DNA from 2 places in the Dermacoccus sp. PAMC28757 genome. Region 2 is predicted to be linked to the other one. Evidence: riboswitches for the same ligand, from Rfam matches in the RefSeq annotation. Region 2 holds a riboswitch; the other holds the start of a gene.

Region 1 (15,383 bases), 870 kb from region 2:
GCCGGCGGCGACGAGGTTGCAGCGGATCCCCTGCGGGCCGAGGTCACGTGCGAGGTAGCGGTTCGTCGATTCGAACGCAGCCTTGGCCACGCCCATCCAGTCGTAGACGGGCCAGGCGAACTTCGCGTCGAACGTCAGCCCGACAACGGCGCCGCCGTCCTTCATGAGGGGCTCGGCAGCCTTCGCGAGGGCTTTGAGGGAATACGCCGAGGCGTGCAGTGCCGTCGAGACGTCCTCCCACGTGGCGTCCATGAAGGTGAACGCGCCCTGCGGTGCGAAGCCGATCGAGTGCACGACGCCGTCGAGCGAACCGATGATCGGCTTGAGGCGCTCGGCGAGGGTCTCGAGGTGCTCGGTGTTCGTCACGTCCAGTTCGACCACCTCGACGGGCTCGGGCAGCCGACGGCTGATCGTCTGCGTGATCTTCATCGTGCGGCCGAAGCTCGTGAGAACGACCTCGGCGCCCTCCTCCTGGGCCAGGCGCGCCACGTGAAAGGCGATCGAGGAGTCCATGAGGACGCCGGTGACGAGGAGCTTCTTACCTTCGAGCAGACCCATGGTGGTGCCTTTCGTGCGGGGCGGAGCGGAGTGGAGGATGCGGGCTGGGTCAGTGGTCAGTGGCCCATGCCGAGGCCGCCGTCGACGGGTACGACAGCACCGTTGATGTAGGCGGCCTCCGGCGAGGCGAGGAACGTGACGGCGGCTGCCACCTCCTCGGGGCGGGCGAAGCGCCCGGCGGGGATGGCGTCCTTGTAGGCCTTCTGCCGGTCCTCCGGCAGCGAGGACGTCATTTCGGTCTCGATGAAGCCGGGCGCGACGACGTTGGCCGTGATGCCACGGCCCCCGAGTTCGCGAGCAACGGAGCGGGCGAGACCGACGAGACCGGCCTTGCTCGCCGCATAGTTGGCCTGGCCCGGAGACCCGTAGAGTCCGACGACGCTCGAGACGAAGATGAGGCGCCCGCCCTTGCGGCGGATCATGCCGGTCGTCGCGGCGCGGGCGCAGCGGAACGCGCCGGCGAGGTTGGTGTCGATGACACGGTCGAACGACTCGTCGCTCATGCGCATGAGCAAACCGTCGTCGGTGATTCCGGCGTTCGCGACGACGACGTCCATGGGGCCGCCGAGCTTCTCCTCGGCCTCCTTGAACGCCTTCTTCACCGAGTCGGAGTCGCTGACGTCGCCCGCAACCGCGGGCATGCCCGCGACGTCCTCACCGGCGCGCGAAAGGATGACGACGGCGTCCCCCTGGTCACGGAACCTCTCGGCGATGGCCAGACCGATACCTCGGTTGCCTCCGGTCACCAGTACGTTGCGGCTCGTCATTCACCCTGTCCTTCGTTCGCAGCATGTCGTGTGGTCGGGCGCGGGCGCGCCGGAATCAACCTTGTTCAGCAACGTATCCACTACCCCCGGGTACTCCAATTGGGACGAATCGTGGTGAGTCGTAAGCTGGAGCCATGGCACGAGCAGCTTCCTCGCGGACGGGCAAGGGTGAACAGCCCCGCCTCTCGGCGACGAGCCTGCCCGAGTCGGCCGAGGACGACCAGAACCGCCGAATGCGTGGCTACCTCATCTCGATGGCCATCCGGACGGTCTGCTTCATCGCGGCCGTCGCCACCTGGCAGGTCAGCCGCCCGCTCAGTGTCGTGTGCTTCGCTCTCGCTGCCGTACTGCCCTACGCGGCCGTCGTGTACGCCAACGCGACGGGCAAGCGGCGCATCGACCGCATGGGTGCCGTCACTCCCCCTCCGGTGCCTCCCAAGGAGATCCATGGATCTGCGGACCGCTCTTAGCGATGACCCCGCCGAGCTGATCTGCAGCGCGAAGGGGTGCCGACGCCACGCGACCTGGGCTCTGCGGTGGAACAACCCGAAGCTGCACGACGCGCAACGACGCAAGGTCTGGCTCGCGTGCGACGAGCACGAGGTGACGCTGCGCGACTTCCTGTCTCTGCGCGGCTTCTACCGGGACAGCGTCCGCCCCGACGCCCTGGATCCGCACGACGGCTGAGGCGCCTCGCGGGAACCTGCTCGTCCCTGATGCCCGGCGTCAGGGCGGCGAACAGCCCTACTAGGCTGGTGGGGTGCTTCGACTGCTCTCCACCAAACGCTGGCTCACGTGGTTGCTCGTCGCGACGCTGTGGGCCACGATCTGCCTCGTCGCAGGGCGCTGGCAGTGGAATCGCTGGCAGGAGAAGTCGACGATCCAGGAGCGGATCGACACGAACTACGACGCCCGACCCGTCCCGTTCGGTGACGTTCTCGAGGATGGCCGGGCCCCCGCCAAGGATGACGAGTGGAAGCAGGTTCGCGGAACCGGCACCTATCTCGGTGATGTCCGCATGGTGCGCAACCGGCCCGGCCCCGGCGGCGATTTCGGCTACGAGACCGTGGACGTCTTCGCCGTCGACGGCATCAAGGTGCTCGTCGACCGCGGGTGGGTGACCAACGGCTCGAGCGCGGCGAAGCCGAGTTCTGTTCCCGCGTCGCCGCGTGGCCAGGTGACGGTGACCGGTTGGGTGCGGCCGAGCGAGAAGAGCCTCGGCCGGCCGCCGGTCGAAGGCCAGCTCTCCTCGATCTCGACGGCCGACGCCGAGAAGGCCACGGGTGAGCAACTCGTCGACGGCTACGTCCGCATGCGCACCGAGTCGATGCCCGACGGGACGACTCCCCCGCGACCGCAGGCCCTGGAGCGGCCGTCGCAGGGCATGGCGGCCGGCATCAATCTGAGCTACGCCATCCAGTGGTGGCTCGGCATTGTCGCCGGATACGCCTTCGTCCTGATGCGCGCCCGGCGTGAGTACCTCGACGGCCTCGAGACGGCCGATCCCGCGTCCGCCGGCGAGGTGCAGGCACACGACGGCGCGACTGCCGCGCGTCCGAGGCGCGAGAAGAAGCGCAAGCAGCGGATCTGGGACGAAGAGGACGAGTGACAGGATGAAGCCATGGACTGTGGACTGAACGGACGGACGTACATCGTCACCGGCGCCTCCGGCGGCCTGGGCCTCGCGACGGCGAAGGTGCTCGCGGCGGACGGCGCTGACCTCGTCATCGCCTCACGCGATCAGGAGCGGATCGACGCGGCGGCCGAGCAGCTCCCGACGGGCGCGAACGTGCGCGCGGTCGCGGCTGACCTCGCCGACCCGCAGACCCCCGCTCGCCTCATCGCCGTGGCCAAGGAGAGCTTCGGCCGCCTCGACGGCGCCGTCGTCTCCGTGGGTGGACCGCCCGCGGGCAAGCTCGGTGACACGACCGAGGAGCAGTGGCGCGCAGCCTTCGACAGCGTGTTCCTCGGCGGTCTGCGCATGGCACGCGCGGTGCTGGACGAACCCTTCGAGCCGGAGGCTCAGATGGCCGTGACGATGGTGCTGTCGTCCTCGGTGAAGTCGCCGATTCCGGGGCTCGCCATCTCCAATGGTCTGCGTCCCGGCCTCGCCATGGCTGCGAAGACGCTGGCTGACGAATACGGCCCGCGCGGTGGCCGCGTCAACGTCCTGCTCCCGGGGCGTATCGACACCGACCGTGTCCGTTCGCTCGACGCAGGCAGCGGTGACGCCGAGGCCACGCGTGCGAAGAACGAGGTTGCGATTCCGCTGGGTCGCTACGGCACGCCGGAGGAGTTCGGCCGCGTCGCCGCCTTCGTCACCAGCCCGGCGGCGTCGTACCTGTCCGGCATCGCCCTACCGGTGGACGGCGGATCTCTGCGCACCCTCTGACGGCGCTTCCCCGCCTGGGGCCGGCGCCCCCATGGCGGGTCGTTGGCGAGCCGCGAACCCTCGTTGCTCATGGGCGGTGGTCATGACGGCCCCGTCACCACCGGGTGAACGCGTACGCGGCAAGATGCCCGGGCGTCGGCGACCGGCGTTCAGTCGTCGCTGAACTGCGTGGCGTGCAGGTCGGCGTACAGGCCGCCCGCGGCGAGCAGTTCGGCGTGCGTTCCCTGCTGCACGATGCGCCCGCCGTCGAGCACGACGATGCTGTCGGCGCGGCGAATGGTGGAGAGGCGGTGGGCGATGACGAGCGCCGTGCGCCCCACGAGCGCGTTCGCCAGCGCCGCCTGCACCGCGCGCTCGGACTCGCTGTCGAGGTGGGCCGTCGCCTCGTCGAGCACGACCACGTCGGGGGCCTTGAGCAGCAGCCGGGCGATGGCGAACCGCTGCTTCTCTCCCCCGGACAGCCGGTGTCCGCGATCGCCGACGACGGTGTCGAGACCGTGCGGCAGACGTTCGACGAGGGCCCAGACGTGCGCCGCGCGAAGGGCTTGCTCGAGATCGCGGTCGGTGGCGTCGGGGCGTGCGTACAGGAGGTTGGCCCGCACGGTGTCGTGGAACATGTGCGCTTCCTGAGTCACGACGCCGATGCGCTGGGCGACCGACTCGAGGCTCACCCCGGTGAGGTCGAGGTCCCCGACCAGGACGCGCCCCTTCGTCGGGTCGTACAGCCGGGGTACGAGCGAGGTGAGCGTCGTCTTTCCGGCACCGCTGCGACCCACGAGCGCCACGACGCTGCCCGGTGCGACGTCGAGGTCGATGTCGCGCAGAACGAGCTCACCGGCGTCGCGATCACCGCTCGAGGTCGTCTCGAGCGATGCGAGCGACACGTCATCGGCGCTGGGGTAACCGAACGAGACACCGTCGAAGCGGACGCCGAGCGGGCCCGGCCCGAGGGCGACCGCGTCATCCGCCTCACGGACGAGCGGAGGCAGGTCGAGCACCTCGAAGATCCGCTCGAAGGAGACCATGGCCGCCATGACGTCGACGCGCACGTTCGACAGAGCGGTGAGCGGGCCGTACAGCCGTCCGAGCAGGGCGGCCATGGCGAGCAGCGTGCCGACCGTCATGGTGCCGTCCACAGCGAGCAGACCGCCGACGCCGTAGACGAGTGCGGTGGCGAGCGACGCCATGAGCGTGAGGGCGACGAGGAACATGCTGCGCTGCGTCGCGATGGACACGCCGATGTCGCGCACGCGGGCGGCGCGGGCGTCGTACTGCGCCGATTCGTCGCTGCGCCGGCCGAAGAGCTTGACGAGCAGGGCGCCGGCGACGTTGAAGCGCTCCGTCATCCGTGCGCCCAGTTCGGCGTTGAGAGTCATCTGTTCGCGGGTCAGACCGGCGAGACGACGGCCCAACAGGCGCGTCGGGAGGAGGAACAGCGGCACGAGCACGAGCGCCGCCACCGTGAGCTGCCACGACAGGGACGTCATGGCGACGAGGAGCACGGCGAGGCTGACGACGTTGCTCACGACCGTCGACAGCGTCGTCGTGAACGCCTGCTGAGCGCCCACGACGTCACTGTTGATGCGCGTGACGAGCGCACCCGTCTGGGCGCGCGTGAAGAAGGCGATGGGCTGGGCGAGCACGTGCCGGAAGACGTCGGCGCGCAGGTCGAAGATGAGTCCTTCGCCCAGGCGCGCGGACAACCATCGCTGCACGACGGTCACTCCCGCGCCGAGGACTGCGACCGGCCGCCACGGCGAGCGAGAGGGTGACGACGACCTGCGGATCGCGCGGCACGACACCGTCGTCGACGATGTGCTTGAGCAGCAGTGGCGTCGCGACGATCATCACCGCGTCGACGACGACGAGAACGAGGAAGACCGCGATGGTCGAGGTGTATCGCGTGGCGTATCCGCCGACGCGACGCACCGTGCCCGGAGCCAGGCGCTGGTCCTTGACCGTGGCGTCCTTCGACATCGAGCGCATCATCTGCCAGCCCGGGCCCATCATCGACACGGCGCGGCTCCTGACCTCAGCATGCGAACGGTCTCACGTCGATCAGGCGAGGGAGACGAGGTCGGCGTAGTCCGGACCCCACAGGTCCTCGACACCGTCCGGCAGGAGCAGGATGCGTTCGGGGTTGAGGGCCTCCACGGCGCCGTCGTCGTGGCTGACGAGCACGACGGCACCCTCGTAGTTGTTGAGTGCGCCGAGGATCTCCTCGCGGCTGGCCGGGTCGAGGTTGTTCGTCGGTTCGTCGAGCAGCAGCACGTTGGCGCTCGAGACGACGAGCAGCGCCAGCGAGAGTCGCGTCTTCTCCCCGCCGGAGAGAACGCCGGCGGGCTTGTCGACGTCGTCACCGGAGAAGAGGAACGAGCCGAGCACCTTGCGGACCTCGGTCTCCCCGAGCTCGGGCGCTGCTGACTTCATGTTCTCCAGGACGCTGCGGTCGACGTCGAGGTTCTCGTGCTCCTGGGCGTAGTAACCGATCTTGAGTCCGTGGCCAGGCAGGATGCGGCCCGTGTCCGGTGCATCGACGCCCGCGAGCATCCTCAGGAGCGTCGTCTTACCGGCACCGTTGAGTCCGAGGACGACGACCTTCGAGCCACGGTCGATGGCGAGGTCGACATCGGTGAAGATCTCGAGCGAACCGTAGGAGCGCGAGAGCCCCTCCGCCATGAGCGGCGTCTTGCCGCACGGCGCAGGCTTCGGGAAGCGCAGCTTGGCGACCTTGTCCTGCACGCGTTCGCCCTCGATGCCGGCGAGCATCTTCTCGGCGCGCCGCGCCATGTTCTGGGCCGCCACGGCCTTCGTCGCCTTCGCCCGCATCTTGTCGGCCTGGGCCAGCAGGACGCCGGCCTTCTTCTCGGCGTTGAGTCGCTCGCGCTTGCGACGCTTCTCGTCGAGTTCGCGGGCCTGGAGGTATGCCTTCCACCCGACGTTGTACTGGTCGATCTCGGCCCGGTTGGCGTCGAGGTGGAACACCTTCGTCACGACGGCGTCGAGCAGTTCGACGTCGTGACTGATGACGATGAGCCCACCTCGGTAGCTCTTGAGGTAATCGCGCAGCCAGATGATGGAATCGGCATCGAGGTGGTTGGTCGGTTCGTCGAGAAGCAGGGTCTGAGCGCCCGAGAAGAGGATGCGTGCCAATTCGATCCGGCGGCGCTGACCACCGGACAGCGTGCGCAGGGGCTGCTCGAGGATGCGCTGTTCGAGCCCGAGGCTCGAGGCGATCGACGACGCCTCCGACTCGGCGGCGTACCCGCCCTGGGCGTCGAACTCGGCATCGAGACGGCTGTAGCGACGCATCGCCCGTTCGCGGACGTCGTCGTTCTCACTGGCCATGGATGCTTCGGCCTTGCGCAGGTCGGCGACGATGGCGTCGAGGCCGCGCGCCGACAGGATACGGTCGCGCGCGAGGACATCGAGGTCACCGGTGCGGGGATCCTGCGGCAGGTATCCCACTGCCCCGGAGCTGACCACCTTGCCGGCAGCGGGCAGACCCTCACCGGCGAGCACCTTCGTCAGGGTGGTCTTACCGGCACCGTTGCGCCCGACGAGTCCGACACGGTCACCGGCGGCCACCCGGAACGTGGCGCTCTCGAGCAGGATGCGCGAGCCGGCGCGCAGTTCGATGCCTTCGGCGGTGATCACAGGGCAGGGCTCCTCGAAAGAACGGTGAAGGGGTGTACGGCTCCGACACGCCGGACGGGAGCGCTCGGCTCGCGTGACATACGGCGAGGCGCGTGAAGCCCCAGTAGTCTACGAGAGATGAATCGGGGTGGACGACGCCGTCCGCCTTCACAACGGAGGTTCTCTTGACGTTCAACGACAACGCGCAGCTGGACACGTCGCAGGTCGAATCCGGTGGTTCCGGAGGCTTCGGCGGTGGCCGCGGCGGGATGGGCGGAGGTACGGCCGTCGGCGGTATCGGCGGTCTCATCCTCATGCTCATCTTTGCGTTCTTCGGCATCGACATCACCGGCAGCGGTGGCGGGAGCAGCTACCCCGGCGGCGCGAGCGGCCTCAACCAGTACAGCCAGGACACGCAGGACGTCTCCGGCTCGAACGACCGGGTCTCCCAGCAGATCCAGGCCTGCAAGACGGGTGCTGACGCCAACGAGGACGACACCTGCCGCGTGATCGGAACGGTCAATGCCGTTCAGGCCTACTGGGACCAGGCGCTCCCGGACTTCACCGGCGGTCGCACCGAGTACGAGTACGCGCCCACCAAGCTCTACAGCGGCCAGACGTCCTCCGGTTGCGGCACCGCGAGCTCGCAGATGGGGCCGTTCTACTGCCCGAACGACCGGAAGGTCTACATCGACACGAGCTTCTTCCAGGAGCTGTCGAGCACCTACGGCGCCGACGGCGGCAACCTCGCTCAGATGTACGTCGTCGCGCACGAGTACGGCCACCACATCCAGGACCTTCTCGGCGCCCTGGGTCGCGCCCAGCAGGACCCGAAGGGGCCCGAGTCCGGATCGGTCCGCCTCGAGCTGCAGGCCGACTGCTACGCCGGCATCTGGGTCAACCACGCCACCGAGGCCAAGGACAAGAACGGCAACACCCTCCTCAAGCCCGTGACCGAGTCCGACATCAAGTCGGCGCTGTCCGCCGCATCCGCGGTCGGTGACGACCGCATCCAGCAGAAGGCCCAGGGCCGGGTGACGCCGGAGTCGTGGACGCACGGTTCGTCGCAGCAGCGTCAGAAGTGGTTCCTCACCGGTTTCCAGAGCGGTGAACTCAACTCCTGCGACACGTTCAACGCACAGGATCTGGGCTGAAAAACGCCGGAAAACCGCGAAGATGGGGTTTTCCTGACCAGTTGATGAACGCTCGATTTGTGTCGCTCGTGATCAGTCTGTAATCTTGCAGGGTCGCACCGAAACGGTGCGGCCCTGCTTCGTCGCTGAGTCCCGTCACGAAGGTCAGGTAAAACTTCGCATCACGCGGAGCGACGGGAACGGTGCACCCAGCATCCGGACCACCTCGGTGGTTCTTGGGGTAAAGCTCACTTCGGTGGGCCGAGAATCTAGGATCTCGAACCCGACAGGTCATGCCTCGTAAGCGCTCCTGGAAATGACTCGACATGAAGAACATGTCCCGCCGCTCCTTCATGGCCAACACCTCCAAGGTTGCCGTCGGCACCGCTCTGGCCTCCACCGCCCTCGGCGCCGTTTCGGTCGCCAGCGCCTCGAACGCCAGCGCCGTGACCTCCGCGTCCGCGCGCCGCGCCGTGGCCAAGGCTTCGAGCCGTCGTGGTGCGCCCTACGTGTACGGCGCTTCCGGCCCGTGGCGCTTCGACTGCTCGGGTCTGACGAGCTGGTCCTACCGCCAGGTCGGCCGCTACCTGCCGCGTACGGCCAACCAGCAGTACCGCTCCTCCTACCGCGTTTCCCGCGCGTACGCCCGTCCGGGCGACCTGGCGTTCCTCACCTCTGGTGGTTACGCCTACCACACGGGTATCTACGCCGGTAACGGCATGGTGTGGCACGCTATGCGTCCGGGTACGCGCGTGTCGCTCTCGCGCGCCGGTGCCAGCTACCGCTTCGGTCGCGTCTGATCCGCGAGCCTCTGCGACGTTTCGAAACGGCCCCTCGTCCTCCGGGACGAGGGGCCGTTTCGCGTCTCTCCACTGTGGGCAATCGACCGGCTTCCACACGGGTTGCGTTTTCTCGCGGACGTCACGCGAGATAACGACACGACGAAGGCCCTCACCACAGTGGTGAGTGCCTTCGTCGTCAGGGTCGACGCGACTCAGGAGGACCGGAGCCGCTTTCGCCCACCTCTTGTCAGACGTTGAAGCCGAGCGCGCGAAGTTGCTCGCGGCCGTCGTCGGTGATCTTGTCCGGGCCCCACGGCGGCATCCACACCCAGTTGAGCGTGTGGCCCGTGACGACATCAACCAGGGACGTGGCGACCTGCTCCTCGATGACGTCCGTGAGCGGGCAGGCCGCAGACGTCAGCGTCATGTCGATGACGGCGTGCTTGCTCTCGTCGACGGTGATGCCGTAGACGAGGCCGAGGTCGACGACGTTGATGCCGAGCTCTGGGTCGACGACGTCACGCAGGGCCTCCTTGACCTCCTCGACCTCGACGCCGGAGTCGCTGACTCCCTGCGCCTGGGCGCGCTCGGGCGCCTCGGCCTCGTTGGCGGTCACGTCGGCGGTGATCTCGTTGTCGGTCATGCCTTGGTCTCCTCCGTGGTGGATGCGGCGCCCCCGGTCAGGTCGAGACCGAGTTTGCCGAGCGAGTCCTGCAGTGCGGACCACGACAGCAGGGCGCACTTGACGCGCGCGGGGTACTTCGAGACTCCGGCGAGGGCGATGGCGTCGCCGATGACTTCCTCGTCACCGGCAGACTGGCCCTTGCTCGTGAGCATCGTGCGGGTGGCACCGAAGACCTCCTGGGCTTCACGCAGCGTGAGCCCGATGAGGTTCTCGGCAAGCATTGACGCCGACGCCACGGAGATCGAGCAACCGATCGAGTCGTAGCTGACGTCCTTGATGACGGCGTCGTCGCCCTCGCCTTCGACGTCGACACGCAGGGTGATCTCGTCACCGCAGGAGGTGTTGACGTGGTGGCTCTCGGCGCCGAACGGCTCGCGCAGGCCCGCGTGCTGCGGGCGCTTGGAGTGCTCGAGAATGAGCTCCTGGTACAGATCCATCTCAGACCTCCAGACCGAAGATGTTCGGCACCCGGTCGAGCGCCGTGAGGAACGCCTCGACGTCGTCGGCCGTGGAGTAGACGTTGAAACTGACACGGCTGCTCGCCACGGCGCGAAGACGTCGGTGCAACGGCCACGCGCAGTGGTGACCGGTACGAATGGCAACACCGGCGTCGTCGAGAATCTGCCCGACGTCGTGCGGGTGCACCCCGTCGACGACGAACGCGACCGCACCGAGTCGGGCACCTGCGTCCTGGGGGCCGAGCACGCTGACCCAGGGACGCTCGGCGAGGCCGTCGAGCGTGAGTTGGATCAGATCCTGCTCGTGACGCAGCACGTTGTCCATGCCGAGCGCCTCGAGGTAGTCGCACGCGGCGGCGAGACCGACGGCCTGGGCGGCGTTCGGCGTGCCCGCCTCGAAGCGCTGGGGCGGGGGCGCGAACGTCGTGCCTTCGAGCTTCACGATCTCGATCATCGATCCGCCGGTGAGGAAGGGAGGCATCGCCTCGAGGAGTTCGTGTTTGCCCCACAACACACCGATGCCGGTGGGACCGAGCATCTTGTGGCCGGAGAAGGCGAGGAAGTCGACATCGAGCTGTGCCACGTCGACGGGCATGTGCGGCACCGACTGGCACGCGTCGAGAACGACGAGTGCCCCGGCCTCGCGAGCGATTCTTGCGAGGTCATTGACGGGGTTGATCGTGCCCAGCACGTTGGAGACGTGGGTGAAGGCGACGACCTTGGCCCGCTTGGTGATGACCTCACGCGCCGAATCGAGGTCGACGAAACCGTCGTCGGTGATCTCGATCCAACGGAACGTGGCGCCGGTACGACGTGCGAGTTCCTGCCACGGCACGAGGTTCGCGTGGTGCTCCATCGCCGTGACGACGATCTCGTCACCGGGGCCCAGCGCGAACTTCGAGGCGATCGCCTCGTCGACGCCGTCCATCGCGCCGGGCGCGCCGGCGTTGCTGAAGGCGTACGCGACGAGGTTGAGAGCCTCGGTGGCGTTCTTGGTGAACACGATGTCGTCGGCTCGCCCACCGATGAAACGGGCGATGGTTTCGCGCGCGCCTTCGTAGGCGTCGGTGGCTTCCTCGGAGAGCTGGTGGGCTCCTCGGTGCACCGCAGCGTTCACGGTGCGGTAGAAGTCGCCCTCGGCGGTGATGACCGACTCGGGGCTCTGCGACGTCGCACCGGAGTCGAGGTAGACCAGCGGCTTGTCGTCGCGGACGCGGCGCGCGAGTAGCGGGAAGTCCTCGCGCACGCGCGCCGCGTCGAACGATGCGTGAGCCATGATCAGGCCTTCGCCTCCGCAGCGGCGTTGACGTAGCGGTCGTAGCCCTCGGCCTCGAGGCGGTCGGCCAGCTCGGGGCCACCCTCCTCGGCCACCTTGCCGTTGACGAACACGTGGACGTGGTCGGGCTTGATGTAGCGCAGGATGCGCGTGTAGTGCGTGATGAGCAGGACGCCGCAGTTCGTCTCGTCCTTGGCGCGGTTGACGCCCTCGGAGACGATGCGCAGCGCGTCGACGTCGAGGCCGGAGTCGGTCTCGTCGAGGATCGCCATCTTCGGCTTGAGAAGCTCCATCTGCAGGATCTCGTGGCGCTTCTTCTCGCCGCCGGAGAAGCCCTCGTTGACGTTGCGCTCGGCGAAGGCCGGGTCCATCTTGAGGTTGCCCATGGCGCCCTTGACGTCCTTGACCCACGTACGCACCTTCGGTGCTTCGCCGTCGATGGCCGTCTTGGCCGTGCGCAGGAAGTTCGAGACGGTGACGCCCGGAACCTCGACGGGGTACTGCATGGCGAGGAAGAGGCCCGCACGGGCGCGCTCGTCGACCTCCATCGCGAGGACGTCCTCACCGTCCAGCGTGACGGTGCCCGACGTGACCGTGTACTTGGGGTGGCCGGCGATGGAGTAGGCCAGCGTCGACTTGCCGGAGCCGTTGGGGCCCATGATGGCGTGCGTCTCGCCCGAGTTGATCGTCAGGTTGACGCCCTTGAGGATCTCCTTCGTGCCGTTCTCCGTCTCGACGGTCACGTGAAGATCGCGGATTTCCAGCGTTGACATGCTTGTTCGTCCTTCTGTCAGGAAAGTTTCGGGGGTGCTCAGGCGGGGATGCCGACGAGGATGTCGTCGCCCTCGAGCTTGGTCGGATAGACGTTGACCGGCTGCGTGGCCGGCAGGCTCATCGGCTCGCCGGTGGCGTAGGCGAACTTCGAGCCGTGCAGCCAGCACTCGATGCCGTCGTCCTCCACCTCGCCCTCGGAGAGGGAGACTGCGGCGTGCGAGCACGTGTCGTCGAGCGCGTGAACGTCACCGGCGGAGTCGCGCGCGATGCAGATCTGCAGGTCGTCGATGTCGACCTTGACCGCACCCGGCGTACCGATGTCGCTCAGCTGCGCCAGCTTGACCCACTCGATGTTCGCGTCGCTCATGCCTCGGCTCCTGCGCTCTCCACGAGCTCGGCCGTGGCGGCGAGCTCCTCGTCGATGGCCTCCATGAGGGGCTCGACGACCTCGGCGACACCGATCTTGTTCACGATGTCGGCGAAGAAGCCGCGCACGACGAGACGACGTGCCTCGTCCTCGGGGATGCCACGAGCCTGCAGGTAGAACAGCTGCTCGTCGTCGAAGCGGCCGGTCGAGGAGGCGTGACCCGCACCCTCGATCTCGCCGGTCTCGATCTCGAGGTTCGGCACGGAGTCGGCACGGGCGCCGTCGGTGAGCACGAGGTTGCGGTTGAGCTCGTAGGTCTCGATGCCCTCGGCCTCGGCGCGGATGAGCACGTCGCCCACCCAGACGGTGCGGGCCGTCTCACCCTGCAGGGCACCCTTGTAGGCGACGAGGGATGTGCAGTTCGGCGCGTTGTGGTCGATGAACGAGCGGTGCTCGAGGTGCTGACCGGAGTCGGCGAAGTACACGCCGAGGAGCGTCGCCTCTCCCCCGGGCCCGGCGTAGCGGACGTTCGAGTTCATGCGCACGATGTCGCCGCCGAGCGTCACCGCGATGTGGCGGTAGCGCGCGTCACGGCCGACGAGTGCGTCGTGCTCGGCGAGGTGGAGAGCGTCGTCCTCCCAGCGCTGCACGGTGACGACCGTGAGGTCGGCGCCGTCGCCGGTGACGATCTCGACGTTGGCCGTGACCTGGGCCGAGCCGGTGTGCTCGAGGATGACGAGCGCCTTGCTGTGCTGCTTGGCCTCGATGACGAGGTGAGCGTTGGCCCGCTTGTCGCCACCCTTGCCGTCGACCGCGATGCGCACCGGTGTGGCGAGCTCGGCCTCGGCCGGGATGACGACGTGGTCGGCGTTCGGCGTCAGGGACGACGCGAGAACCGAACCGCGGTCGCTCGGCACGAGTACGGTGCCGCGCGGAGCCTCACCCTCGGCGAGCGTGCCGGACTCGAAGCCCTCGCCCGTCACGGTGACCGTGACGGCCTCGGGGTCGGTCTGCTTCTCGGCGAACAGCGGCGAGAGGCGGTCGACGGGCGTGAAACGCCACTCCTCCTCGCGGCCGCTCGGGACACCGAAGGCACCCAGGTCGAAGGACTTGCGGCGCTCGGCGCGCGACTGGTCCGGGATCGTGGCCCCGTGGCTGTGGTCACCCGCGAGAGTGGCCTTGTCTGCCTTGCCCATTTCTGGCGTGACGGCGGTCATCAGCCGACGGCTCCTTCCATCTGGAGTTCGATGAGGCGGTTGAGTTCGAGTGCGTACTCCATCGGCAGCTCACGCGCGATGGGCTCGACGAAGCCACGCACGATCATCGCCATGGCCTCCTCTTCGCTCAGGCCGCGGCTGCGCAGGTAGAACAGTTGGTCCTCGGAGACCTTGGAGACGGTGGCCTCGTGACCCATCTGCACGTCGTCCTCGCGGACGTCGACGTAGGGGTAGGTGTCCGAACGCGAGATCTGGTCGACGAGCAGGGCGTCACAGACGACGGAGCTCTTCGAGTGCTCGGCGCCCTCGAGCACCTGCACGAGACCGCGGTAGGAGGTACGGCCGCCGCCACGGGCCACGGACTTCGACACGATGGTCGAGCTCGTGTTCGGCGCGGCGTGGACCATCTTCGCGCCGGCGTCCTGGTGCTGGCCCTCGCCCGCGAACGCGATCGACAGCGTCTCGCCCTTGGCGTGCTCGCCCATGAGGAAGACGGCCGGGTACTTCATCGTCACCTTGGAGCCGATGTTGCCGTCGATCCACTCCATCGTGGCGCCCTCTTCGCAGGTGGCGCGCTTCGTCACGAGGTTGTAGACGTTGTTCGACCAGTTCTGGATCGTCGTGTAGCGAACGCGGGCGTTCTTCTTGACGACGATCTCGACGACGGCCGAGTGCAGGGAGTCGGTCTTGTAGATGGGGGCGGTGCAGCCCTCGACGTAGTGAACGTAGCTGCCCTCGTCGGCGATGATCAGCGTGCGCTCGAATTGGCCCATGTTCTCCGTGTTGATACGGAAGTAGGCCTGCAGCGGGATGTCGACGTGGACGCCCGGCGGCACGTAGATGAAGGAGCCACCCGACCACACGGCCGTGTTGAGCGCGGCGAACTTGTTGTCACCGGCGGGGATGACGGAGCCGAAGTACTCCTTGAACAGGTCCTCGTGCTCACGCAGACCGGAGTCGGTGTCGACGAAGATGACACCCTTCTCCTCCAGGTCCTCGCGGATCTGGTGGTAGACGACCTCCGACTCGTACTGCGCGGCGACACCAGCGATGAGGCGCTGCTTCTCGGCCTCCGGGATGCCGAGCTTGTCGTAGGTGGCCTTGATGTCCTCGGGAAGCTCGTCCCACGTGGTGGCCTGCTTCTCCGTGGACTTCACGAAGTACTTGATGTTCTGGAAGTCGATGCCCGTGAGGTCGCTGCCCCAGTTCGGCATGGGCTTCTTCTCGAAGAGGTTGAGCGACTTCAGGCGAAGCTTCTTCATCCACTCCGGCTCGCTCTTGCGGTCCGAGATGTCGGTGACGACATCCGGCGACAGGCCGCGCTTGGCGGATGCGCCG
Region 2 (15,383 bases):
GGGACATTGTGGCGCCCAGCCATGGAGAGACCGCAACTCCGTTCTCGACTACGTTGCGATCGGCCATTTCGGCCCGACGAATCACGCTCTCGGCCTTGTCACATCAGTTGAGCGCCAACGGCACTCCTGTCAGTGTGTCGGCGCTCAGCCATTGGTCTTCGGGCAGGCGACAGCCTGAGCAGGCCAGAAGTATCGAGGCCCTCACGATTCTCGAAGACCTGCTGGGCCTGGGGTCGGGTGAGCTCACCGATCTCGTTGGGCCCCCGCGCCCGCGTGGGCGCAATCCCCGGGTGGTTCCGGTGTCGCAGGCAATGCCGGAGACCGGCCTCGTGGCCAAGGCCTTGGGCGAGCTGGGGTTCATGCAGCACGACGAACTGCCGTACGAGCAGACGGTCCACGAAAAGCTCCTCGTCGACGCCGTCGGCGTGGAGCGGACGCTTGAGTTTCGTCACATCGTGCGCGCTCTCTCCCCCGGCCCGATCCGACTGCCGTCGATCCATGTCGTCGACGAAGTTGACCCGGCCGCGTTCTCGACGTCGATCGAGGATCACTTCGAGGCGGTCGCGGGGTGCAAACTCGGACGGACGGTGCTGTGGCCGGAGCACGGGCTCATGGGCGCAGAACTGATCTTGGCCGAGGACGCACGTCGGGGTGACATCGCCGTCGTCGATCACCGCATCCAGTTGCCCCCGAGCGCGCTACGCGCGGTCGAGGCCACCTACAGCGTCCCGCGGCGTACGCGCGAGGTGCTCATCCAGGTTGAGTTCGCAGGCGAGCTGCCCGCCACTGCCGAGGAGTACGTCGACCTCGGCGAGGGCGCGATCGGCTATCGCCTCGACGTCCGCCCGAACCGACTGCTCCAACTCATGGTGCAGGACGTCGGGCCGGGCCTCGTCGGCATCCGCTGGACCTGGCCCGACGACGGCGTCAGCTGACGTCGCCCGCCTGTCTTACAAGCGCTCGAGGATGCTCGGCTTGCGGGCGACGCGGACGAGCGCTGCAGCGAGATGGGCTGCGCGGACGCTCGGGCAGAGCGCGAAGAGTTCGTCCGGCGTCGTCGGGAGGCCTGCAGCCTTCGCTCCGCGCACGACCAGTTTGTCCGCGTACGGCGCGACGCTCGGCCACACATCCTGAACTTCGCGAAGGAAGATGTCCGCTCCCGTGGGACCGATGCCGTCGAACGTCTGAAGGAGCTCTTCGATGCCTGCGGCGTCACCGTCCGCCTCGTCGCGCAACTCGCGTAGGTCTCCGTTCCACCGTTCGTCGAGCAGGACGACGTTGGCCTCGAGTCGTGTCGCCGTCGACTCGTCGTAACGGCGGTACCCGCCACGTCCGAGGGCGTTGACGCGCTGCTGCCAGGTACTCCTGCGCAGATTCGCGGGCGTGCGCCATTCGGCCTTCCATAGTTCGCGCGCGGTGGCCACGGCGATGTCGGAGCTGATCCGGGTCGAGAGCAGTTGAGCGAGGACGAGGAGCTGCCACAGGGAGGCAGGTTCGTCACGCAGTGTGATGTCGGCGTCGGCCGCGAAGGTCGTGCCGTGCTCCGCGAGGAGCTTCCGTACCGTCTCCTGCTGTGTAGAGCTCATGGCTCGACGTTATGCCCCTTCCCGGTGCGCGCAGCCGCCGGGCGACCCCTGCGCATGGACAGGGGCAACGTGCGATCGATGAGGCGCCCTAGCCTGGACGCCATGACGGAATCGACGAAGACCATGCGCGAGCGGATGCTCGCCGGCGAGCTGTACATCGCGGACGATCCGGTGCTCGGCGAGGAGTCGGCGAGCGCCCAGTCGCTGTCACACCGCTACAACACGATGGACCCGACGGACTCTGCCGGGCGCCGCGCCGTCATGGAGGAACTGCTCGGCGCGTTCGGCGAGGATTCCGAGGTGCGCCCGCCGTTCCATTGCGACTACGGCTACAACACGACGATCGGGGCGCGCACGTTCGCGAACTGGAACCTCACGTCGCTCGACGTCGCCCGCGTCACGATCGGTGACGACGTGCAGATCGGCCCGAACGTCCAGTTGCTCACGGCGACGCACCCGCTCGACCCCGATCAGCGGCGTGACAAGTGGGAGGCCGCCGAGCCGATCACGCTGGAGAACAACGTGTGGCTCGGCGGCGGGGTCGTCGTCTGCCCGGGCGTGACGATCGGTGAGAACACCGTCGTCGGTGCGGGGGCTGTCGTGACGAAGGACCTGCCCGCGAACGTCGTCGCCGTCGGTTCGCCGGCACGCGTCATCAAGGAACTCTGAGCCGCTTCCCCTGACCGCCGCGTCAGTCGCCGTCGGCGACTCGCACGACGATCTTGCCGCGCACGTCGCCGCCGAGCATCGTCTCGAAGCCGTCGCGGATGTTCTCGAGCGAAACGGTGGAGTCGATGAGCGGGCGGACGCCGGTGTTCTCCATGACCCGCACGAGCTGCTGGAGTTCGGTGAGCGTGCACATCGTGGAGCCGAGCACGCGCTTCTGCTGGTAGAAGATGCGGCCGAGATCGGCCGAGGGGTTCATGCCGGTGGTGGCGCCGCACGTGACGATGGCGCCGCCGGGTCGCAGTGACTTGACGGAGTGCGACCAGGTGGCTTCGCCGACGTTGTCGATGACGTAGTCGACCTGCTCGGGCAGGCGCGCGCCGTCGGCGATGCCGCGAGCGCCCCAGCTCTCGGCGAGGGCGAGTTTCTCGTCTGTGCGCGAGGTGGCGTACACGGTGGCGCCCATGGCGACGGCGAGTTTGATGGCGGCCGAGTTCACTCCCCCGGCGGAGCCCTGCACGAGCACGGTGTCGCCGGCGCGCAGCTTCGCCTGGGTGGCAAGCATCCGGTAGGCGGTGCCCCACGCGACGGGCAGGCAGGCGGCGTCCTCGAAGGAGATGCCGTCGGGCAGGGGGACGAGGTTTCGGGCGGGCACCGCGACGTACTCCGCGAAGGTGCCCTCGTACTGTTCGGAGAGCAGGGAGCGCTTGGGGTCGAGGGTCTCGTCGCCGCGTCCGCGGTCGAGGTCGCCGATGATCCCGTGGACGACGACGCGGTTGCCGTCCTCGTCGTAGCCCGCGGCGTCACAACCGAGGATGCGCGGCAGCAGCTCAGGCGGGTGGCCGACGCCGCGCAGGGTCCACACGTCGTGCATGTTGATGGAGTTCGTGACGACCTTGACGAGCGACCATCCCTGCGGGACGTCGGGCTTGGGCATCTCACGCACTTCGAGGCCCGCGAGCGGGTCGTCGGCGTTCTGGGACACGGCAACAGCAGCGATCATGCCTTCGATCCTGGCATCACCAACGCCCGACGTGGGCCGAACCGGATGCCGAGGTTGGCCGGCGCCACACATTCTTGCCCGAGGGCCGATCGGTGCTCCCGGCAGGATTCGAACCTGCGACACCCGCTTTAGGAGAGCGGTGCTCTATCCCCTGAGCTACGGGAGCGTCGTCCTCGCATCGCGCCGACCAGGCGGTGACGCACTCGCGTGAACGTCGCGACGTGCTCCGCCCGAGGGGTTGCACGCGCAGCGGTCAGCCTAACTGTTGTCGGGCGGGCTGCTGTAGTCGCGGGGCGCCGCGCCTGCGCGGCGCCCCCTTGTGCGGCCACTGCCCCGTCACGTTCTGGCCCGAGCGGGCGCGACTGCTGCTCCCCGACTGAATTCGTTTGCGGCCCGCAGAAGCGCTCCGAGAGGATGGAACCCATGCGAGCCGTCACCGAAGCAGAGATCCGTGCGTCCTTCGTCAACGCCTCCAAGGGCGAGGCGAAGCGCGCCAACCTGCCCGACCTCGACGGCATCGAGTGGGACGGTCGCGACTACTTCGGCTGGATCGACCCCAAGCGCGAGCAGCAGTCGTACGCCACCTTCGTCGTCGAGACCGAGGACGGCGACGCAGTGCGCACCCTCCTCCTGCGCCGCGCCACCCCACCCAAGGAGCGCCGCAAGCTGCTGTGCTCCTGGTGTCAGGACATCACCGCCACCGACAACGTCACCCTCTACGTCGCGCCGCGCGCCGGAGCGAGCGGCCGCGTCGGCAACACCGTCGGCACGTCCATCTGCACCGACTTCTCCTGCTCGAGGAACGCCCGCCGCGTCCCCAACGCCATGGAGGTTCAGGACGAAGCCGAACGCGTCGCCTGGCAAGAACTGCGCGTCGCCCAACTGCGCGAGCGCTCCCGACACTTTCTCGACCTCATCAGCGAGACGGCATAGTCGTCCGGTTCACCGGGTCGAGCAGGCTCGCGCTCACCCGGCACTCAGCGCGTCGTCACGCCGCCTTCGCACCTGAACCGGGCCCCGTCGGAACACAACGGGGCACCGCGTCAGTTCGGCACCACACACGCCCGACCGCGCGAGGCCCGCACCCCTCACCACACGCCGCTCACGATGACGTCGCTCACTCCCCGAAACACACCGCACCACCGCGCCAGCCGCGTGATTGCATGGGTACCTGCCAGTAGCCGAGCACCTGGAGGAAGCCCCATGACGAAGCCGTGGACCCGCCCCGCCCACGCCATGCTCGCCGTGGCCTGGGGTGGCAACGAGTTCACTCCCCTGCTCGTCATGTATAAGTCGCAGCACCACCTGCCGGCGGTCACCGTCGACATCCTGCTCTTCGCCTACGTGCTCGGCATCATCCCGTCGCTGCTCATCGGCGGCCCGCTCTCCGACCGGTACGGGCGAGCCAAGCTCCTCGCTCCGGCCCCCTGGATCGCGATGGCCGGCAGCGCCACCCTCGCGCTCGCGCACGGTCAGGTCGCGGCGCTTTTCGCCGGACGCGTCCTGTCCGGCATCGCGCTCGGCCTCGTCATGGCCGTCGGCACGTCATGGGTCAAAGAACTCTCCTCCCGCCCCCACGACGACGTACCCGACGGCACCGGCGCCAAGCGCGCCGCCATGTCGCTCACCGCCGGATTCGGCATCGGTGCGGGCGTCGCCGGCTGCCTCGCTCAGTGGGCGCCCTACCCCGACGAACTCGCGTACGTCGTCAACATCCTCGTCACGCTGAGCGCAGCGATCCGCCTGCGCGGCACCCCGGAAACCATTGACCTGACGAACCGCAACACCGGGCGCCTGCGCGACGACCTGCGCATCCCCGCGCTCGGTCACCGACGCTTCCTCACCGTCGTCCTGCCGGTCGCGCCCTGGGTCTTCGGCGCAGCCGCCTGCGCGTACGCCGTCCTGCCCGCCCTCATGAGCTCCCGCGTGACGAACGCACCCATCGCCTTCTCCGCGCTCCTGTGCGTCGTCGGCCTCACGTGCGGCTTCTTCGTGCAATCCCTCGGGCGCAAAATCGACCGCCCCGGCTCCGCGCGGGCCGTGACGGCGGCGCTCGTCGTTCTCGTCGCCGGAATGCTGCTCGGCGCTCTCGCCGCGTCAGAGCTGGCGATCGCCACCGCGATTCTCGGTAGCTTCGTCCTCGGCGCCGGCTACGGCCTCGCCATGGTGAGCGGCCTGCTCGAGGTGCAGCGCATCGCGGGCCCGCGCGACCTCGCCGGCCTCACCGCCGTTTTCTACTCCGTGACCTACCTCGGCTTCGCGGTGCCGGCCATCATGGCGTTGGTCGCGGAACAGGCGGGCATCCACTACTCCGTGATGTTCCTCTTCGGCGCCGCGATGGCCGCCGCGTGCCTCGCCGTCGTCGTCCTCTCCGATCGACGCGAACAGCGCCTCAGCGCACGAAGCTGAACAGCGCCACCGCCACGAGCGCGGCGAGTACCATGCCGCCGATCGACGACGCGAGGAACCGCTCCGACGTGCGCTCCGGCACGAGATCGGGCCGACGGTGTCCGCCCGCTCGACCCGTGAGCGCCGACAGAACAACAGGCTCACGCACCTCGACGCGCTGCCCGGCGTAGGCCTTCACCCGCCGCAGGTCCGCATCACCGAACATCGCGACACCAGCCACGAGAAGCGGCTTGTCCGCGTGATCGAGGACGACGAGAGCATCCTCGGCGGGCCATCCGCGGAACCGACGCGGCACGATCGCTCCGATCTCGCTCCAGGCGATGAACGAGCGATCCCGCCCGCCCGCGAGGTACTGCACACCGTCGTCGTCCACGCGCAGACGAACCGCGCGCTCACTCTGGTACGAGAAACCGAAGTACATGACGAAAAAGAGGACGACGACGACAACGTTGCCGAGGAACGGACGCATGACGAGCACCGGCGTGGCCAGTACGACGAAGAGGAGAAATTCGCACAGGTGGTGGCGCAGGTAGGCCACAGCAGCTGCGTTGATCGTCACGGCGCCAAGTCAATCAGACCTAACGCCCGCTCGCCGGTGCGGGGGCGATCGAGCCCCCAAGACCCCACCGACCCCGCTACCGCGAGCGTTCTGCCCCATGTGCGCTGCGGCGCAAATGTGACGGACCGCTCCGTTTTCGAGCGTTCACGAGGAAAGACGCACGAGGCGAGTATTTGGTTGCACTCGAGTTTCATCTGATTCGTCGACCCCAGCCGGGCAATCGAAGACCGATCGTCCTGCTGTTCGGCTCGGTTCGTGGAAGAATCGACGGGCACCACGCCGCTCGACGTCTTCCGAAGGTCGCTCCCGATGCTTGCACGCCCCTTCTCCTCCGCCCGCGCTCTCGCCGGCGCCGCCGGTCTCGGCGTCATCGCTGTCACCGGCGCGTCCGCCGCGTCCGCGCTCCCCATGGCGCCGGGAGGCAGCAGCGCCATCTTCCAGTCGCCGACCTGCGGCGCGAACGGAACGCTCGTCACGGTCACGTTGACCAACGGCAGCGAACTCGTCCAGACGTTCACCGCCTCAGCGGGAGGCTCCCCCGTCTCCCCGGCGGCTACCACCGTGGCTCCGTACACGTCGACGACGGTGACGTTGTCCATCCCGTCGGGCGCCGGCGCCGTCTACATCAATGCCGGCGGAGTCGGCGTCGGCTCGCTCCCGCTCGACCAGTGCGCTCCGGCGCCGGAGCCGTCGACGTCCACCCCGACCTCCACGCCGACGCGAACGCACAGTGCTCCCGCACCGACCACGGACAACGTGCCCGCACCCGGCCTGCCGAGCGCGACGAGCGACGTTCCGGCACCGACGAAGCCCTCCACCACCCGCTCCAACGAGATGAGCCCGACGGCCACCTCCACGCCGAGCAGCAGCGCGTCCTCCTCGTCGTCGTCCTCCACGTCCTCCTCGAGCTCGAAGACGTCGTCACGGACGCCGAGCAGCAGCGCGTCGAGCCTCGCCGCGCCCGCGTTCGACGACTCCGACGGCCCGAGCAACCTCACGCTCGCCATCGGACTCGGCGTCGTCCTCCTCGGCGTCGGTGGCGCAGCGGCCATGTTCTTCCGAGAGTTCAAGTAAGCCCGGGTCCACCAACGCGCGAAGGCGCCGCAAGCCCGAGGGCTTGCGGCGCCTTTGTCGTGCGACCGGTTCTGTCAGAGGCGGCCGTAGGAGGATCCGCGAACCACCGGGTAGAGACCCGACGGCATGCCCGCCTGGCGGGCTTCGTACGACATGCCGTTACCGGCGTAGATGCCGATGTGGCCCGGCGAGTAGACGAGGTCACCCGGACGCGGGTTCGAGACCGGCGTCGTCATGGCCCGGATGGCACCGGACTGGTGCGGAAGGTTGACGCCGATCTGCTTGAACACGTAGGCGACGAAACCGGAGCAGTCGAGACCCGTGGCCGGCGTGCTGCCGCCCCACGTGTAACGGATGCCCGTGTAGCGCGACGCGATGGCGACGACACCGGAGCGCGACGGCGTGGCAGCCGAGGCCTTCTGGTTCGTCATGCGCGTCGCGGCCGTGTTGACCGTGTACTGACGCGTGCGCTGCGTGGTCGCCGTAGCGGCCGGACGCGTGCGCTGCGTGGTCGCCGTAGCGGCCGGACGCGTGCGCTGCGTGGTCGCCGTAGCGGCCGGACGCGTGCGCTGCGTGGTCGCCGTAGCGGCCGGACGCTGACGCTGCGTGGTCGCCGTAGCGGCCGGACGCTGACGCTGCTGGCCGTAGGCGTTCTGCTGGTTCGGCGTGCGGTGCTGCGTGACGGTGCGGCGCACCTGCGTGCGGCTGAGCTGCTGACGCTCCTCGCGCTCCTTCGCGGCGGCGCGAGCCTCACGACGCTCCTGCGCAGCCTTGCGCTGAGCGGCGAGGGCCTGCGTGGCGCGCTCGTTGCGCTGCGTCAGGGCCTGACGGACCTGCGTGCGCGAGGCCTTCTTGACAGTGGACTTCTTGGTAGCCGCAGCCTTTTTGGCCTGCTTCACGACGAGCGACTTGGCGGGGGTGACCGTCTTGAGCTCGAGCGGCGTCGTGGCGGCCCGCACGGCCTCCTGACGCGGCGTCGTCGGAGCAGCGCCTGCGGACGAGCCCGTCGCGGCGAGGCCTGCGACGAGACCACCGGTGACAGTGACGGCCGCGGAGACGCGGGTCAGGCTACGGGGGTTCTTCGACTGGGCGTGACGACCGATGGTCTTCTGAGTGGACAATGTGCAACCTCTCGAGCGCCTACGAGGTGAGCTGTCGGGTTCGGGCCAGTTGCTCAGCCCGGTCACGCCGACCTGTGCGGTCTCGTGCGTGACTTCACCCCAAGTCCGTGGCTCATGGCCTCGGACGAAAAGTGGGTCCCCCGCCCCTGTCACTGCGATCTCGCGGATAAGACTCGTACGCCCCGACAGGGCTGGGCGCGAAGGGCGAACGAGTGTTCTCGAACCGAACCGCAACCGACCGTAACGGAAAGATCACGGGCACGTGGAGTTGGTGTTCGCCGCGTCACGGCGCGGCAAACGCGAACTCCACCCGTGGGGGCATGACGCTCCCCGCCACCGCCGAAATCCGCAAAACCGTTACAGGCCGATTATGTGACAAACATCACACGCGTCAGCCCTGACGAACCTCCACGAAAACGTGGGACGCGAGGTCGTGCGGAAGCGACACCGCGTCGTCCAGCCGGTCGAGCACCGCAGCGTGCACACGCTCACCCTCGGCGCGCACGATCAGGGCCACCTGCGGCGCGAGGCCGACGCTCGTCAGAACAGCGAGCGACTCGGCGTCCGCCTGGGCCGGCTCACCGATGCGCCGCACGATGACCTCGACGGGCTCCTGGCCGGCGACCTCGACCAGCGACTGCACGCCGTCACGGAAGCCGATCGCCTCCCCTTCCCATCCCAGCTCTGCGAGACCTGGAATGGGGTTGCCGTAGGGCGACAGGCCCTTGTCGGCGATGAGTTCGAGAATCTTGCGCTCCACGCGCTCACTCATGACGTGTTCCCAGCGGCATGCCTCGTCGTGCACGAACTCGAGTTCGAGCCCGATGACGTCGACGAGCAGGCGCTCGGCGAGGCGATGCTTGCGCATGACGCGGGTCGCCAGCGTGCGCCCCTTATCCGTCAGCTCGATCCGCCGACCGTCACCGACGTGCAGCAGGTCGTCACGCTCCATGCGCGCGACCGTCTGCGAGACGGTCGGGCCGGAGTGGCCGAGGCGCTCGGCGATACGTGCGCGCAGCGGAGGGATGCCCTCTTCCTCGAGGTCATAGATCGTGCGCAGATACATCTCGGTGGTATCGATGAGGTCACTCACGAGGACAAGAGTGCCACCTCCACGGCCTCCTGCGTAGCCGTGCGCAAAGGTTGTACGGCCATAATGAGCGCCGACCGCACAGCACGACCCCCACGAGGAGTACCCCCATGGCACGCAGCGATCGCGATACGGCGAGTGGACGCGAGCGCCTCGCCCAGATGCAGGCCGAGCAGCGCCGCTCGGAGAAGAAGAAGCGCATGGCCCTGATCGCGGGCGGAGTCGCCGCGGTCGTCGCGCTCGGTGCAGGTGTGGGTTTCCTCGCGACGCGCGACTCTGGCGACGGAGGCGACGGCGGCACCGCCAGCTCCGACATCAAGGGCATGAAGACGTGGAGCAACCTGGGCCGCGACCACGTGGAGGGCGACCCCACGTTCCCCATGACGCCGCCCGCAGGCGGTAACCACAACCAGGCCTGGGCCAACTGCGGCGTCTACGACAAGAAGATCCCGGACAAGTACGCCGTCCACAGCCTCGAACACGGCGCCGTGTGGATCACCACCGACAAGGCGAGCAGCGGTGACATCTCCAAGCTGAAGAAGCTGGCCGGCCAGGACTACATGCTCATGAGTCAGTACCCGGGTCAGGGCTCGAAGATCGTCCTGACGGCCTGGGGCCACCAGCTCAAGGTCGACAACGCTTCGGATCCGCGCATCAAGAAGTTCATCGACGCCTACCTGCAGGGCCCCCAGACGCCTGAGCCGGGCGCAGCCTGCAGCGGCGCGTACGACCCGAACACGGGCAAGCTCGCCGGCCAGATGTGACGCTCGGACCTTCCATGACGGACGAAAAGAAACCGCACGACGGTGGGGGCCCCGAGCGTCATCGAAGCCCGGAGCCCGCGTCGGACGACGAGCGTCGCGACGACCTCACCTGGGCACAGGTACGCCGCCCGGCGGCCATCACGCTGGTCGCACTCGTGGCCCTCGCGCTCGCCGCACTCGTCGGCATGTGGTCGGCGCAGCCACGTCACCCGGGAGCCGACAGCGTCGACGCCGGGTTCGCGCGCGACATGTCGGCGCACCACGCGCAGGCTGTCGACATGTCGATGACGGTGCGCTCGCGCAGCACCGCAGCCGACATCCAGACGCTGTCCTACGACATCGCGACGACGCAGGAGAACCAGCGCGGCCAGATGATGGCGTGGCTGCAGGAATGGGAGCTGCCCCTCGCGGTGTCCGGTGAGCGCATGGCGTGGATGGCGCGGACCGGCCACCAGCACGCTGGTCTTCCGAAGGGACAAATGCTCCTCGCGGACGGCCGGATGCCGGGCATGGCGTCCGGCGAGCAGTTGTCGAAGCTACGCGAGAGCCGCGGCAAGCAAGCAGAGATCCTCTACCTGCGGCTGATGATCGTCCACCACCGCGCCGGCGTGGAGATGGCAGAGGCCGCTCAGGCTGCGGCGAGCGACTCACAGACCGTCCGCCTGGCCAGAACCATGGTGGAGGGCCAGAAGAGCGAGATCAACCTCATGACGAGCATGCTCGCCAAGCGCGGCGCCAAACCGTGGAGCGATGCCGAAGCAGGTCAGAAATAGCCATCAGCACGCAAAAACGAAGGGCCGGACGCCACGTGGGAGTCCGGCCCTTCGCCGTTCGGCGCGCACCCGAAGGCGCTGCGGCCGAACAGAACGAAGCACGCCACCAGGGGGAGGGAACGCGGCGCGCTTCGTCATGGTCAACGCTACAACGGGTCGACTTCGTTCCCGAAGGAACACCCACCGCGCGTGAGGTAGGTCGCATCGTCCCGGCAGGGGATTTCGCGTCAGCGAATCTCGTTCACGGCCAACGACGTTCGAGACGCCACGCCGAAGGGTCGTCGAGGTTCCCCTCGGCGGTTCGCACGAAAACAAGACGGTCGTGAAGGCGCGAGTGGCGACCCGCCCAGAACTCGATCTCATCGCAGTCGATGCGGTAGCCGCCCCAGAAGTCGGGCAACGGAACGTCGTCGGGGCTGCCGGTGTCGGGGTAGCGCGCAGCCATCTCGGCGTTCGCCGCTTCGAGCTCGGCGCGTGAGTCGAGCGGGCGCGACTGCTTCGAGACCCACGCACCGACGCGCGAACCCCACGGGCGTGAGTCGAAGTATGTGCGCACGACGTCACGCGGCAGCTCCCGAGCCGTGCCGGTGAAGCGGATCGCGCGGAACATCATGGGCCACGTCAGCGCGCCCGCCACCTGAGGGTTGGCCGCAAGATCGGATGCCTTCGCCGACTCGAGATTCGTGTAGAAACCGGGTCCGTCGGTCTCGAGGTAGCGCATGAGCACCGTCCGCACGTGGGGTGCGCCCTGAGCGTTCGCCGTCGCGATGCTGATGGCCTCCGGCTCCGGCACGTCACCCGAAGCGTCCTGGCGGCGGCGCGCGTCGCCCACCCATTGCCGCACGAGGTCGTAGGGCGCCGGGGGCACCTGCGACTCGTCGAGACCTTCACCGTCGTAGTCGATTCGCACCTCAGTCATGCCCCCATCTTGCACCCGCACACCTAGACTGCTCCGAGTGAGTGCCGAGACCTCTGCCGCGGAAACCGTCGTCATCCCCGATTCGCTCAAGCCGAGCGACGGACGTTTCGGTTCCGGCCCGAGCAAGATCCGCCCGGAAGCCCTCCAGGCCCTCGCTTCGCGCTGGGCGCCCGTCATGGGAACCAGCCATCGTCAGGCACCGGTGAAGAACCTCGTAGCCGACGTGCAGGCGGGCCTCACCGAGCTCTACTCCCTGCCCGAGGGCTACGAGGTCGTCATGGGCGTCGGAGGCTCGAACGCGTTCTGGGACGTCGCGACGTTCTCCCTCATCGAGAAGCGTCAGCAGAACCTCGTCTTCGGCGAGTTCACCGCCAAGTTCGCCACTGCTGCGGCGGCACCCTTCCTCGAGGCTCCGCATGTCATCGAGGCACCTGCGGGCAGTGTCGCTTCCCCCGTCGCAACGGCCGGAATCGACACCTACGCCTGGGCGCACAACGAGACCTCGACCGGCGCGATGGCACTCGTGCAGCGCCCCGACGGCATCGCCGAGGACGCACTCGTCGTCATCGATGCGACGTCGGCGGCCGGAGGCCTGCCCGTCGATCTCACCGAGACCGACGTCTACTACTTCGCGCCCCAGAAGTCGTTCGCGAGCGACGGCGGCCTGTGGTTCGCCTTCATGTCCCCCGCTGCGCTCGAACGCGTCGCGCGCATCAAAGCGAGCGGACGTTGGATTCCTCCGTTCCTCGACCTCGACACCGCGGTGACGAACAGTCGCGCCCACCAGACGTACAACACGCCGGCCCTCGCGACGTACGCGCTCATGAAGGAGCAGCTCGACTGGCTCCTCGCAGGCGGCGGCATGGACTTCGCAGTGGGCCGTACGACCGCGTCGTCGCAGGCGCTCTACACCTGGGCCGACGCGCACGAACTGGCCTCCCCGTTCGTCAGCGAAGCCCAGCACCGCTCACTCGTCATCGGCACGATCGATTTCGCCGACACCGTGGACGCCGCCAAGCTGGCCGCGACGCTGCGCGCGAACGGCATCGTCGACGTCGAGCCCTACCGCAAGTTGGGCCGCAACCAGCTGCGCATCGGCATGTACCCGGCCGTCGACCCCTCGGACGTCGAGGCCCTGACGCGTTGCATCGACCACGTCATCGAACGTCTCTGACGTCACTGCTCAAGCGGGCGGGCCGAGCCCGCGCCGCTAGCATTTCCCAGGCTGCATTCCCAGGAAGGACGCTCATGCCCTCGGCCGCGAACCTCACTCGCGCCGTCGCCGAACACCGTTCCGCGACCGTCGAACTCGCCGACCACGCCATTCACCTCGATCTGACGGGGGCGCCGGATTCGACGCAGTCGACCTTCACGTCGACCTCGACGATCACGCTCGTCTCGAGCGAGTCGAGTGTCGAGATCGACCTCGTCGCGGTAGGGGAACCGCAGGTCGAACTCGACGGTGAGCGCGCCCGAGCGACGTACGCGGACTCGCGCGTGCGCGTCGAAGGGCTCACGCCGGGGCGCGAACACACCGTTACGATCACCGCGCAGTGCGTGTACGGCCACACGGGTGAGGGCCTGCACCGCTACCACGACCCCGAGGACGGCGAGACCTACCTCTACACGCACTTCGAGCCGACTGACGCCCGCCGGGTCTTCGCGTGCTTCGACCAGCCCGACCTCAAGGCTCCGTTCCGCATCTGCGTGAGCGCACCGACAGGGTGGCTCGTGCGTTCCAACGCCGAAGCCGAGCACAGCGCGAGCGAGGGCGCCGTCACGACGACCGACTTCGCCCCGACTTTGCCGATCTCGACGTACATCGTGTGCGTCATCGCCGGCCCGTACCACCTCGTCGAGGACGAGTGGGTGAGTGACGACGGCCGCCGCGTGCCGCTGTCGCTCATGTGCCGCCCCGCGATGGCGTCACGTCTGCCGAGCGCCGACCTGCTGCGCTGGACGAAGGCCGGGTTGCCCTGGTGCGAGGAGCGGTTCGGCCGTGAGTACCCCTGGGGCAAGTACGAGCAGATCTTCGTGCCCGAGTACAACATCGGCGCCATGGAGAACCCCGGCCTCGTGACGTTCAACGAGCGCTACCTCAAGCGCGGCGACGCCACCCGCAGCGAGCGCGAGGCACTCGCCAACACGCTTCTGCACGAGATGGCGCACATGTGGTTCGGCGACCTCGTCACGATGCCGTGGTGGGACGACCTGTGGCTCAAGGAGTCCTTCGCCGACTTCATCGGCACCCAGGCGAGCGAAGAGGTCACCGAGTTCGCCGACGCCTGGGTGACCTTCGGGCTCGGCCGCAAGATGTGGGCCTACTCCGCCGACCAACTGCCGACGACGCACCCGATCGTCGCGGACATCCCCGACGTCGAGGCCGCGCGGGCCAACTTCGACGGCATCACCTACGCCAAGGGCGCCTCCGTGCTGCGTCAGCTCGTTGCCTACGTCGGCGAGGACGCCTTCTACGCAGGAGTCTCGGCGTACTTCGCGGACCACGCGTTCGACAACGCCTCGCTCACCGACTTCCTCACCGCCCTGTCGACCGCGAGCGGACGTGACATGAGCGCGTGGGCCGAGGCGTGGTTGCGCACGGCCGGCCCGGACACCCTCTCGGTGGACGGTGGCGAGCTCGTGCGCGAAAGCCTCGACTGGAGCGCCGACGAACCGCCCGCCGCCCCGGCGGCACGCCCGCACCGCCTCCAGGTGACGTCGTTCTCCGTCACGGACGAGGGCTGGACGCCCCTCGATTCGGAGTGGATCGACGTCACCGACGCACGCACTCCCCTGCCCAACACGGGCGCCGTCACGCTCGTCGACGACCACGACTGGACGTACGCGCGCATCGTGCCCGACGCCGCCACGTTCGACGCGTTGACGGGTCATCTCGCGGCGCTCGAGCCGACGAACTCGCGTGCCGTCGCGTGGGGTCAGCTGTGGCACGCGTGCCGCGACGCGCACCTTCCGACGCAGACGTTCTGCCGGACGGTGCTCGCGCACATCCCGGCAGAGCGCTCCCCCGCCGTCGTCGACGGCGTGTGCCTCAAGTACGTCACGGCCGTCACGGCGTACCTCCCGACGACGATGCGCACCGAGTGGGGCGACGCGCTGTGGCATGTCGCGCGAGATGCCTACACCACGGCCCTCGACGGTGACCTGTACGACGCCTTCGCACAACCGACCGCACGCCTCGATCTCGCGCTGGCGTGGCGACGCGTCCTCACGTGGGCTGCCGGCATCGCGCCCACGGCGCAGCACGAAGTGCGCGCGATGCTCGACGGCCCCGACGGTCTCTTCCACCCCGACGCCGACGAACGCTGGGCCCTGCTCGTCTCGCGCGCGGCACACGCCGGCGAGCACGAGGTCGACGATGTGCGGGCCGAATTGGCTCGCGAACTCGAGCGCGATACGAC

What was found. Region 2 has a riboswitch for cyclic di-AMP ahead of H7F30_RS14895 (C40 family peptidase). Riboswitches for the same ligand answer to the same signal wherever they lie in the genome.
Region 1: another riboswitch for cyclic di-AMP. It lies ahead of H7F30_RS10510 (C40 family peptidase); the one in region 2 lies ahead of H7F30_RS14895 (C40 family peptidase).

What each region holds. Positions count from the first base shown of each region.
Region 1 covers NZ_CP060292.1:2,201,461-2,216,843, reverse strand. The annotation lists gene fabI (enoyl-ACP reductase FabI) at 1-558, opposite strand, end outside; gene fabG (3-oxoacyl-ACP reductase FabG) at 615-1,325, opposite strand; gene H7F30_RS10545 (DUF3099 domain-containing protein) at 1,460-1,795, shown strand; gene H7F30_RS10540 (hypothetical protein) at 1,773-2,012, shown strand; gene H7F30_RS10535 (SURF1 family protein) at 2,086-2,934, shown strand; gene H7F30_RS10530 (SDR family oxidoreductase) at 2,947-3,717, shown strand; partial or broken gene H7F30_RS10525 (ABC transporter ATP-binding protein) at 3,867-5,724, opposite strand; gene H7F30_RS10520 (ABC-F family ATP-binding cassette domain-containing protein) at 5,776-7,374, opposite strand; gene H7F30_RS10515 (neutral zinc metallopeptidase) at 7,539-8,507, shown strand; cyclic di-AMP (ydaO/yuaA leader) riboswitch at 8,621-8,808, shown strand; gene H7F30_RS10510 (C40 family peptidase) at 8,813-9,286, shown strand; gene H7F30_RS10505 (metal-sulfur cluster assembly factor) at 9,516-9,911, opposite strand; gene sufU (Fe-S cluster assembly sulfur transfer protein SufU) at 9,908-10,390, opposite strand; gene H7F30_RS10495 (cysteine desulfurase) at 10,392-11,687, opposite strand; gene sufC (Fe-S cluster assembly ATPase SufC) at 11,690-12,460, opposite strand; gene H7F30_RS10485 (non-heme iron oxygenase ferredoxin subunit) at 12,499-12,828, opposite strand; gene sufD (Fe-S cluster assembly protein SufD) at 12,825-14,045, opposite strand; gene sufB (Fe-S cluster assembly protein SufB) at 14,045-15,383, opposite strand, start outside.
Region 2 covers NZ_CP060292.1:1,331,017-1,346,399, reverse strand. The annotation lists gene H7F30_RS06525 (hypothetical protein) at 300-935, shown strand; gene H7F30_RS06520 (endonuclease) at 951-1,586, opposite strand; gene H7F30_RS06515 (sugar O-acetyltransferase) at 1,689-2,255, shown strand; gene H7F30_RS06510 (zinc-binding dehydrogenase) at 2,278-3,255, opposite strand; tRNA gene H7F30_RS06505 (tRNA-Arg) at 3,349-3,421, opposite strand; gene H7F30_RS06500 (FBP domain-containing protein) at 3,679-4,188, shown strand; gene H7F30_RS06495 (MFS transporter) at 4,459-5,664, shown strand; gene H7F30_RS06490 (hypothetical protein) at 5,648-6,223, opposite strand; gene H7F30_RS06485 (hypothetical protein) at 6,533-7,297, shown strand; gene H7F30_RS14895 (C40 family peptidase) at 7,372-8,418, opposite strand; cyclic di-AMP (ydaO/yuaA leader) riboswitch at 8,422-8,593, opposite strand; gene H7F30_RS06475 (metal-dependent transcriptional regulator) at 8,810-9,511, opposite strand; gene H7F30_RS06470 (DUF3105 domain-containing protein) at 9,619-10,272, shown strand; gene H7F30_RS06465 (DUF305 domain-containing protein) at 10,287-11,045, shown strand; gene pdxH (pyridoxamine 5'-phosphate oxidase) at 11,287-11,964, opposite strand; gene serC (phosphoserine transaminase) at 12,002-13,138, shown strand; gene pepN (aminopeptidase N) at 13,213-15,383, shown strand, end outside.